Regions from separate parts of the Neobacillus pocheonensis genome, predicted to be linked through region 2. Evidence: riboswitches for the same ligand, from Rfam matches in the RefSeq annotation. Region 2 holds a riboswitch; the other holds the start of a gene.
What was found. A riboswitch is a leader RNA that binds a small molecule or an ion and turns the genes downstream of it on or off. The one in region 2 is predicted to bind lysine.

Region 1 (4,652 bases), on a different contig from region 2:
ATATTCAAATAATGCCTTCGTTTTAAAAACATTTTTAATATTTTCCTTTGTTGTGACCACTCTTAAGGTGTGGCGAAGCGAACGATTTCTTCCTACTTCCTCGATAACTTTATCAATATGATCAGCAATCATATTTTCGCTTAATACAAGAGTGACGGTGTGTCCAAAAAACAATGGAGGTTCCGACTTTTTATAGAGTTGGCTTACTGCTAAATTAAGCGTTTCTCCCTTTGCCGAAGCGACAAAAATCGGAATCGGTTCAGTCGGTCGTCCTCCTTCTGTCTTTGCCACACTAGCAAAATTCAATGCTTGAAGATAGGCGGTATACTCCTCTTTTTCTACATCATAATCCATGCCAAGACCCACAATATAGGTTAAATCCTGAATATTTTTCATCCCTGAACAGCCATTAAGCACTAGACAGCAAGAGAAAATAGAAACAATCCACAACTTTCTCATGATGGATTCCCACCTCGTGTAGGATCATCTGCACTTGTTGTTGTTGTTCTCGTTTTATAAAACTGACGAGGTGCCATTATGAATGACTTAATCATTTCTTTTAGTTTAATGGGTGCAAGAGAACCTAGGTATGGTTCTCCAAATGAAGTAAGAGTGGAAAAGTAAAAAATCGTTAAAATCAAACCAATAATAACTCCAAATAACCCCAAAAATGTACTTAACAAAATAATGAAGAACCTTAAAATGGTAATAGCTGTGCTTAAAAATTGATTCACTAAAGTAAAAGATGATATGTAGGTAATGGCAGCGACTACCAGCATCGTTGGAGACGTTAAGCCGGCTCGAATCGCCGCATCCCCAACGATTAATCCTCCTAACACGGCAACCGTTTGCCCAATCGCTCTTGGCAGCCGAAGCCCTGCTTCATTGAACAGTTCAAACAAAAACAGAACAATGAACATTTCTAAAGGTGATGATAAAGGCAGCCCAAAACGAGAGACTGAAATGGTCGCAACAAGTAAATACGGAATCTGTTCCACGTTAAAGGCTGTAAAGGCGATCCATAATCCCGGTAAAAAAGCGGAAGTGATCAATCCTAACATCCTTAATATTCTTTCGATTGTCACAAAAGCATAATTGAGGTAATTATCCTCTGGTGATTTGGTCTGCAATAATAAATTCACTGGTGCATAGGAGACAGTTGGATTTCCATCAACCATGAGAGCAAAACGGCCCTGATTCAAGGCTTGAACAATAAAATCTGGCCTTCCAGAGTAGTCTGTACTCGGGAAAATAGAAAATGGTCTGTCACGGATTGACGATTCAAGTTCATAAATACTGGTTAAGATATCCAGGTTCACTTTTTCTAATCGTTTATGGATTTCATCCAAAATTCTCTGATCAATTAAATCTTCCATATACATCAAAATAACTTTTGTTCTGCTTCTTTTTCCTATTGTATATTTCTCTATACATAATGAGGGAGTATGGAGCCTTCTTCGGATTAAGGAGATATTAGTCCAAATATCCTCGACAAAACCATCCTTTGGACCTCTAATGGAGGTTTCAAGCGCTGATTCCTCTGGTGTACGTTTAGCTAAATAACATGCATTAATACTTAATAACGAACTTCTAAATAAAAATAAGACGTTTCCGTCAAAAAGTAAATTGGATAAATCCTCTAAAGAATGGTCAGAAACTTCAAGAGCTTGAAAGAACGATTTGAGCTTATCAATGGCAAAGTCTCCGCTATGAACTCCAAGTTTGGGTAAAATATATTGATCTAAATAATGTCTATCGATTAAGCTTTCAAAATAAATGATTTCAAAAGATTCCGTTTCTGTATGATGCTCTTTACATAATAGGTCTTGACTTCTGTTAAATTGTAATTTTAAATTTTCCGCTTTTTCTTTAAGTTCTCCCCTACGAAGATGATTCGAGCTCCTTATTTTTTCCATGTTGTTCATCCCTTTTCTTTAGTACTGCCAGAATCAATGCTGATAACAGGATTTGAATCAGGAAAAATATCATGCAAACCGGCAAAAAATAATCATAAATAGCCCCATAGAAATAATAAGTCTCTACTTTAATCGACATCAGTCCGAATAATAAGAGATACAAAATGCCAACAAGGATTGGGTTCAGTTTGTAATGCTTTTTTTTACTTGTAATAAATGTCCCTAATAGATACATAAACAAACCAATTCGAATTAGCCCTCCGCTAAGCCATTGATATAGGGCAAAGAAATCTAAATGTGAGATATACCTGCCTATGCTTAATACCCGCCACTGCTCATAAGCAGGATAACGAAAGTTGACTGCTTCCCTTGGGCCAAACTCCATGATGGATGCAGACAACGGTCCAAAGATTAAACCCGTTAAGATCGTCAATAAAATAAACAATTGCCTAAATTTAACCGGTTCCTGTGAAAAGGGCTGCAGCAAAACAACGATGTAAATCTCAAGAAGTCCAGAAAAAACGTAAATCAACCCTTTTAGAAGAGGAGAAAATCCGTTTGCTAATAAGGGAAATAAAAAACTCGGATCCTTTAAACTTGTGTTGGTTATCGCAATAAAGAATCCAAATAAGATTACAAGCGGCAGCAATAAACCGCTTGAAATCGCCATTGCTTTGACGCCAGCCAGCGTGATGAAAAAACAAACAACAATCAGGATAATATTAATCATAAAAACAGGAGTATCAGCTAGAAAGTAGGCTTTCAGCCAAATCATTAAATCCCGAAACGTTACATATGAACTGGCCAGCAGAAACACCATCACTGGAATTGAAAATATGATCGAGACAGTACGGCCAAGACGGTTCCTAATCATGGTAAAAAAACCTTCATCTGGGCTATTTTTTATAATAAAAAAAATAGGCCACAAAAATAGAAGTGCTATCGGATATGCAATAATGACACATAACCAACTATCTCTTCCTGCCGCAGTTAGTAAATTGGGTATAAGAAGAACATGATTAAGTAATCCCGTCGATAGAATCAAGAGCAAGAATAATTGTCTGGGGATTAGGATTTTTACTAAACTTTTCAATTAGATCACCGAATTTTTTCATTTTATTGATATGTTTTGTTGTTTTATTAAAAAATATCCAAATTCCCTTGAAACAAAGGGTCGTTTCTGTTATATTACAATCAATTAAATATTTTCTTACTTCAAACCTTTTGAAGTGAGGATAGAGGCGCAAAGACCATTACTACACAATTAGAGGATGATGAGGTCCTGTGAAGATTGTGAAAAGGGGAATTTGCCGAAGCTTCCAAGATGCTCATTTGTCTTGAAGCTGGTTCTGCTATTGAAGAAATACAGAACTGTCATATAGGAAACTATATGGAGGGCTATCTCACGCATAGGAACTTGTTTTATGTATGTTTCTACTGCAGTAACGGGATTGCCTCGTTGCTGCTTTTTTGCGTAGATTTTTGAACGGCCTAAACTCCCTCTAATTTTAAAAAAATTATCTAAAGGGTGAGAATAATGAATTTTGGCCAAGTTTTAACCGCTATGGTGACACCATTTGATCAAAATGGTGATGTAGATTATAACGAGACGAAGAATTTAGTTAATTATTTGATTGCCAATGGTACGGATGGATTAGTCGTGGCTGGAACAACTGGAGAGTCTCCTACTCTAACAACAGAGGAAAAGATAGAGTTATTTAAATTTGTGGTTGATGTTGTAGGCGGCAGAATTCCTGTAATCGCAGGTACCGGCTCCAATAACACCAGAGCTTCAATCAGTTTGACTAAACTTGCAGTAGAAGCTGGTGTAGATGGCATCATGCTTGTTGCTCCATATTATAACAAACCTTCTCAAGAGGGAATGTATCACCACTTTAAAGCTATTGCCGAATCCACATCCTTACCCGTCATGCTATATAACATCCCTGGACGAAGTGTCGTGAACATGTCTGTCGAAACAATCGTTCGTCTTTCAGCGATTGATAATATTGTCGCCATTAAAGAAGCGAGCGGCAATTTAGATGCGATGGCAGAAATAATCAACCAAACACCGAGTGATTTTACGTTATATAGTGGAGATGATGGTTTAACGATACCTGTTTTAGCTATCGGCGGCGCTGGAGTTGTTTCTGTGGCCTCTCATATTATTGGTAACGAAATGCAAGACATGGTCAATAACTTTAAAAATGGCCGTGTCCAAGAAGCGGCAGCGGCTCATCGTCAGCTACTCCCAATCATGAAAGCATTATTTGCGGCTCCAAACCCAACGCCTGTAAAAGCGGCCCTAAATTTGAGTGGGGTTAAGGTTGGTGGGGTCCGGTTACCGCTTGTTGCTCTAAATGATAAAGAGCTAACGGCACTACAACAAGTATTACCAGGCAGCAAAATAGAGGCATAATGAATACAGATTCAAAAGGGCAGCCAATTCGGATGATTGGCTGCCCCTTTTTTGTTTTTCATATCGTTTTTTGTCGGCAATCTTATGGAATTAATAAAATTTTCCCGGTACTCTTTCGGCTCTCCAAATAACGATGCGCATCCTGCCCATCACTTAATGCAAAAACCTTTGGTTCCGCTACCGTAACTTTTCCTTCTTCCATCCAGCGAAACAATTCGTTTGAACGAGCAGCTCTTTCTTCATGGGATGTTAAGACATTCCATAAATCTCCGCCAGTCAGCGTTTTTGACGTATCCATCAGCATTCTTGGGTCTACT
Region 2 (4,652 bases):
AGCAGATTCACTCATAAGGCGAAGCTTGTCGTCCCCAGGAATGGCTGTAGGATGGATTTGAATCATTTCACCGTTCGCATAATAAGCACCTTGCTGATAAACAATTGACGCAGCAGAGCCAGTGTTAATAACCGAGTTTGTTGATTTTCCAAAAATAATTCCAGGGCCTCCAGATGCCATAATGACAGCATCAGCAGCGAATGAGCGAATTTCCATTGTTTTTAGGTCTTGTGCAACAATACCGCGGCAAGTGCCTTCGTCATCGATAACAGTTCCTAAGAACTCCCAGCCTTCGTACTTTGTTACTAATCCGTCCACTTCATGGCGGCGGACCTGCTCATCCAATGCATAAAGTAATTGCTGACCAGTTGTAGCACCAGCAAAAGCTGTACGGTGGTGCTGTGTACCACCAAAACGACGGAAGTCTAAAAGCCCTTCAGGAGTCCGGTTAAACATAACACCCATCCGGTCAAATAAATTAATGATTCCAGGTGCCGCATCGCACATTGCTTTAACTGGCGGCTGGTTCGCTAAGAAATCTCCGCCATAAATGGTATCGTCAAAGTGAATCCATGGGGAGTCACCTTCACCTTTTGTATTTACTGCTCCATTAATACCGCCTTGGGCACAAACAGAGTGAGAGCGTTTAACGGGAACTAGAGAAAACAATTCTACTGGAGTTCCTGATTCTGCAACCTTAATTGTTGCCATCAAGCCAGCTAATCCGCCGCCGACAATGACCACTTTACCCTTACTCATCTGACTCACTCCCTTAATCCAAAATCCAAAAATTTTTATCCGAACAATTTTAAATGTGAATTATTAAACAAACGCTAATAAAGTAGAAATTCCAATGTAAGATAGTGCTAAGAAAATCACGATTGTCACGTATGTAGTAATGACTTGTGAACGTGGGGATACAGTGATACCCCAGCTAACCAAGAATGACCATAATCCATTCGCAAAGTGGAAAATAGCTGAGATAATCCCCACAATGTAAAAGCCAAACATAAATGGTGAAGATAGAATATCTTGCATCATTTGAAAATTAACTTCATGTCCAAACGCTGAAGCTACACGTGTCTCCCAGATATGCCAAGCGATAAAGATCAGCGTGATGACACCAGTAATACGTTGGAGCAAAAACATCCAGTTTCTGAAGAATCCAAATCTGCTAGTGTTATTTTTCGCTGTAAAAGCAATATAAAGCCCATATATTGCATGAAATAACAATGGTAAATAAATAATAACAGTCTCAAGGACGTAGCGGAAAGGAAGATTCCCCATAAAGTTTGCAGCTTTGTTGAAGGATTCAACTCCCACTGTTGCATAATGATTGACTACCAGGTGCTGCATAAGGAATATCCCAATAGGAATAACCCCAAGCAATGAATGCAATCTCCGATTGAAAAACTCTCGATTACTCGCCATACATTTACCCCCTTTTAATTTGTAAAAATGATGTTAAGCCCTTTTCTTTTTTTCCTTTAAAGAATATGTAACCTAGCACCATTGTGACAATAATGTGACATGTCCATTTTACTCCCATCATCCTAGAGCGTCAAGAAACCGGATACATAAATCTTTGGTTAAAATATAAAATTTTTAAAATATATTGATATTATAATAGAATGTAAGCGCATTCATTTATAGCTTGGTTTTATTTGATAAATAACCTAGATTCTCACATAAAAATTACCAACATCTTACGGTTGGAAATTATTATTTTTAGGAAATGATAATTATGATGGTAAATAAGTTATGATATTGCAAAATAACAAAAAATCCCTTCAAAATGTTAGCACTATTTTATAAAAACGCTACTGAATTGTAACACAGTTTGTATATAATAGAATGGTAGAAAGAGGGGAAACAAGTGAAAGATAGTATCGTCGTTGAGCGTCAGATCCAGACTGATGAACCTAGAAACATATCCATTTTCGGTTATGAACTAGTCAGAGAAATCCTTTTACCTGAGATTTTAGGAAAAGATACTCCCGAAATTTTATATTGGGCCGGAAAAAGGCTTGCACGAAAATTTCCATTATCCGATTATGATCAACTAGTTGAATTTTTTATCAATGCCTCTTGGGGCCAACTTAACATCAAACATGAAAGTAAAAATCAAATTGAGTTTGAACTTGCTAGTCCACTACTAGTATCACGTGTCAAATCAAAAGCAGAAAACTTTTTTCAGTTAGAAGCTGGATTCCTTGCCCAGCAAATCGAGTTGCAAAAAGAAGCTATCGCCGAAACATTTGAACACCCAGCAAAAAAATCCAACATTATCCACTTCACGGTTAAATGGGACAAAAAAGATCAAATATAAAATAGAGTCAGGTACTGTCATTGAAAGTGCCTGACTCTCTTTTTTAGTTTTTCCCTAGTTCAAAAGCATCGTGCAGTACTTCTACTGCTTTTAGCATATTTTTCTCTTCTACCACTGCTGATACTTTGATCTCAGAGGTGCTGACCATTTTAATAGCGATGTTGTTCTCAGCAAGAACGGCAAACATTTTCGCCGCCACACCTGGATTGGAAATCATGCCCGAACCAACAATCGATACTTTTGCTAATTTATTTTCTGCATCAAGTTGCTCATAGCCAAGAACGGACTTATTGTTCTCTAAAACCTTTAATGTTTCAACCCAATCATTGGTATGGAGCGAGAATGACAGATTGGCTGTACCAGCCTCTGTTGTACTTTGAATAATGATATCTACGTTGATGTGATTCTGAGCAAGTGTGGTAAAAATAGTAGATAAACTCGTTAATGAATTCTTAAGACCTAACACGGTTACTTTCGTAATCTCATCTTCGAATGCGACCCCGCGGACAACTAAATTTTGTTCCATTGTTGCTTCCCCCTCAATGACTGTACCTTCAATTTTTTCCATACTTGAGCGAACTTCTAAGCGTACATTGTAGTTCTTTGCAAACTCCACTGCTCTTGGATGCAGCACTCCTGCCCCTAAATTAGCAAGTTCGAGCATTTCATCATAGGAAACGGATAATAATTTACGAGCCTTTTTCACATATCTAGGATCTGTTGTGAATACCCCGGTTACATCGGTATAAATATCACACTTATCGGCTTTTAAAGCGGCAGCTAACGCCACAGCTGTTGTGTCAGATCCACCTCGGCCCAGAGTAGTGATCTCGCCATCCTCAGTAATCCCTTGGAAACCGGCAACAATTACGACTTTCCCCTCATTTAGCCGCGTTTCGATTGATTGTGTATTGATTTTTGAAATCCTTGCATTTCCATGTACAGGCTCGGTAACAATTCCTGCCTGCCATCCTGTATAGGAAACAGCCTCAAGACCTTTTTGATTTAAAGCTATGCTCAATAACGCAATAGTCACCTGCTCCCCAGTCGTAAGCAGCATATCCATTTCCCGCTTATTTGGCTGATCGGAAATTTCCTTTGCTAAGTTAACAAGCTGATCTGTCGATTTGCCCATTGCAGAAACGACGACAACTACCTTATTTCCTCTTTTGGTTTCTTCTCTCACACATTCTGCTACATTTAAAATTCTATCCACACTTCCGACAGAAGTACCTCCGAATTTTTGTACAATAAGCCCCATGTTCGTTTTCCCCTACTTTCAAGTGATTGCTATAGTTTTCCCTATAATTGGTTGTGTTAAAGGTGAATGTTGATTTTGAAACCTTGTTGATTGGAGCGGAAGGCGCAAGACTCCTGCGGGAGTACGGAACAGGGGAGACCCCGCAGGCGCTTCAACGCCGAGGAGGCTCCCCGAACTGCCCGCGAACCGCTCGCGCCTGGGCGGAAATCAACAAGCAAGTTCGACACAGCCAAAAAAATAAAAAAGCAATGAGAGGGTATCTCATTGCTTAATAAACACAAAAAAAACTTGCGCCTACAAGATAAGATAGCTCTCCAAGACCATTCGTCTTGACAATCCAGTATTTATTCAATACAGGACCAGCAAAGAAAGAAATGAGACTTTCTCCACTTCGGCGAACATCCCCTTTCAAGGTTCATCATGGAAGCTCATCCTTCTCAGAACCTTTACTCTTGAAGCTCGCACCTCTACCTTCACTTTAGTACGTAAAAGTGATAGTAAATTAAATTTTCACTTATTATAGCATGATAGTTTTCAGCTGACAATCCTTATGACTGAAGTTTTTTGAGTAATTCTTCAGCAACATCCTTAGGAATTCCAATCGCCCTAAACTCTTCGATGCCAGCTTCTTTCATTTTTTTCACGGAGCCAAACTGCTTTAACAATAATTTTTTTCGCTTCTCGCCAATTCCTGGTATATCATCGAGTAAGGATTGGAAGGCACTTTTTCCACGGATCTGCCGATGGAAGGTAATCGCAAAGCGGTGAACCTCATCTTGAATTCTTTGCAGCAAATAAAACTCCTGGCTGTTTCGCTCTAATGGGACAATTTCTAATGGGTTGCCATACAGTAATTGAGAGGTTCGATGTTTTTCATCCTTTACAAGACCTGAAAGAGGAATATCCAAGCCTAATTCATTTTCTAATACATCACGTACGGCTTCTACATGCCCCTTTCCGCCATCAATTATAATTAAATCGGGCAGTGGCAGTTCTTCTTTAAGTGCCCGTGAATATCTTCTTCGGGTAACTTCCCTCATTGACTCATAATCATCGGGCCCT

Region 1: it holds a riboswitch for lysine, as region 2 does, so the genes downstream of both, dapA (4-hydroxy-tetrahydrodipicolinate synthase) here and ABES02_RS19605 (aspartate kinase) in region 2, are expected to answer to the same signal.

What each region holds. Positions count from the first base shown of each region.
Region 1 is NZ_JBCNAD010000008.1:44,494-49,145, reverse strand. Features, by position in the region: gene ABES02_RS04725 (Ger(x)C family spore germination protein) at 1-459, opposite strand, end outside; gene ABES02_RS04720 (spore germination protein) at 456-1,916, opposite strand; gene ABES02_RS04715 (GerAB/ArcD/ProY family transporter) at 1,882-2,967, opposite strand; lysine riboswitch at 3,145-3,325, shown strand; gene dapA (4-hydroxy-tetrahydrodipicolinate synthase) at 3,454-4,335, shown strand; gene ABES02_RS04705 (quinone oxidoreductase family protein) at 4,418-4,652, opposite strand, start outside.
Region 2 is NZ_JBCNAD010000035.1:10,511-15,162, forward strand. Features, by position in the region: gene sdhA (succinate dehydrogenase flavoprotein subunit) at 1-759, opposite strand, end outside; gene ABES02_RS19595 (succinate dehydrogenase cytochrome b558 subunit) at 823-1,431, opposite strand; gene ABES02_RS19600 (YslB family protein) at 1,877-2,329, shown strand; gene ABES02_RS19605 (aspartate kinase) at 2,373-3,590, opposite strand; lysine riboswitch at 3,890-4,068, opposite strand; gene uvrC (excinuclease ABC subunit UvrC) at 4,139-4,652, opposite strand, start outside.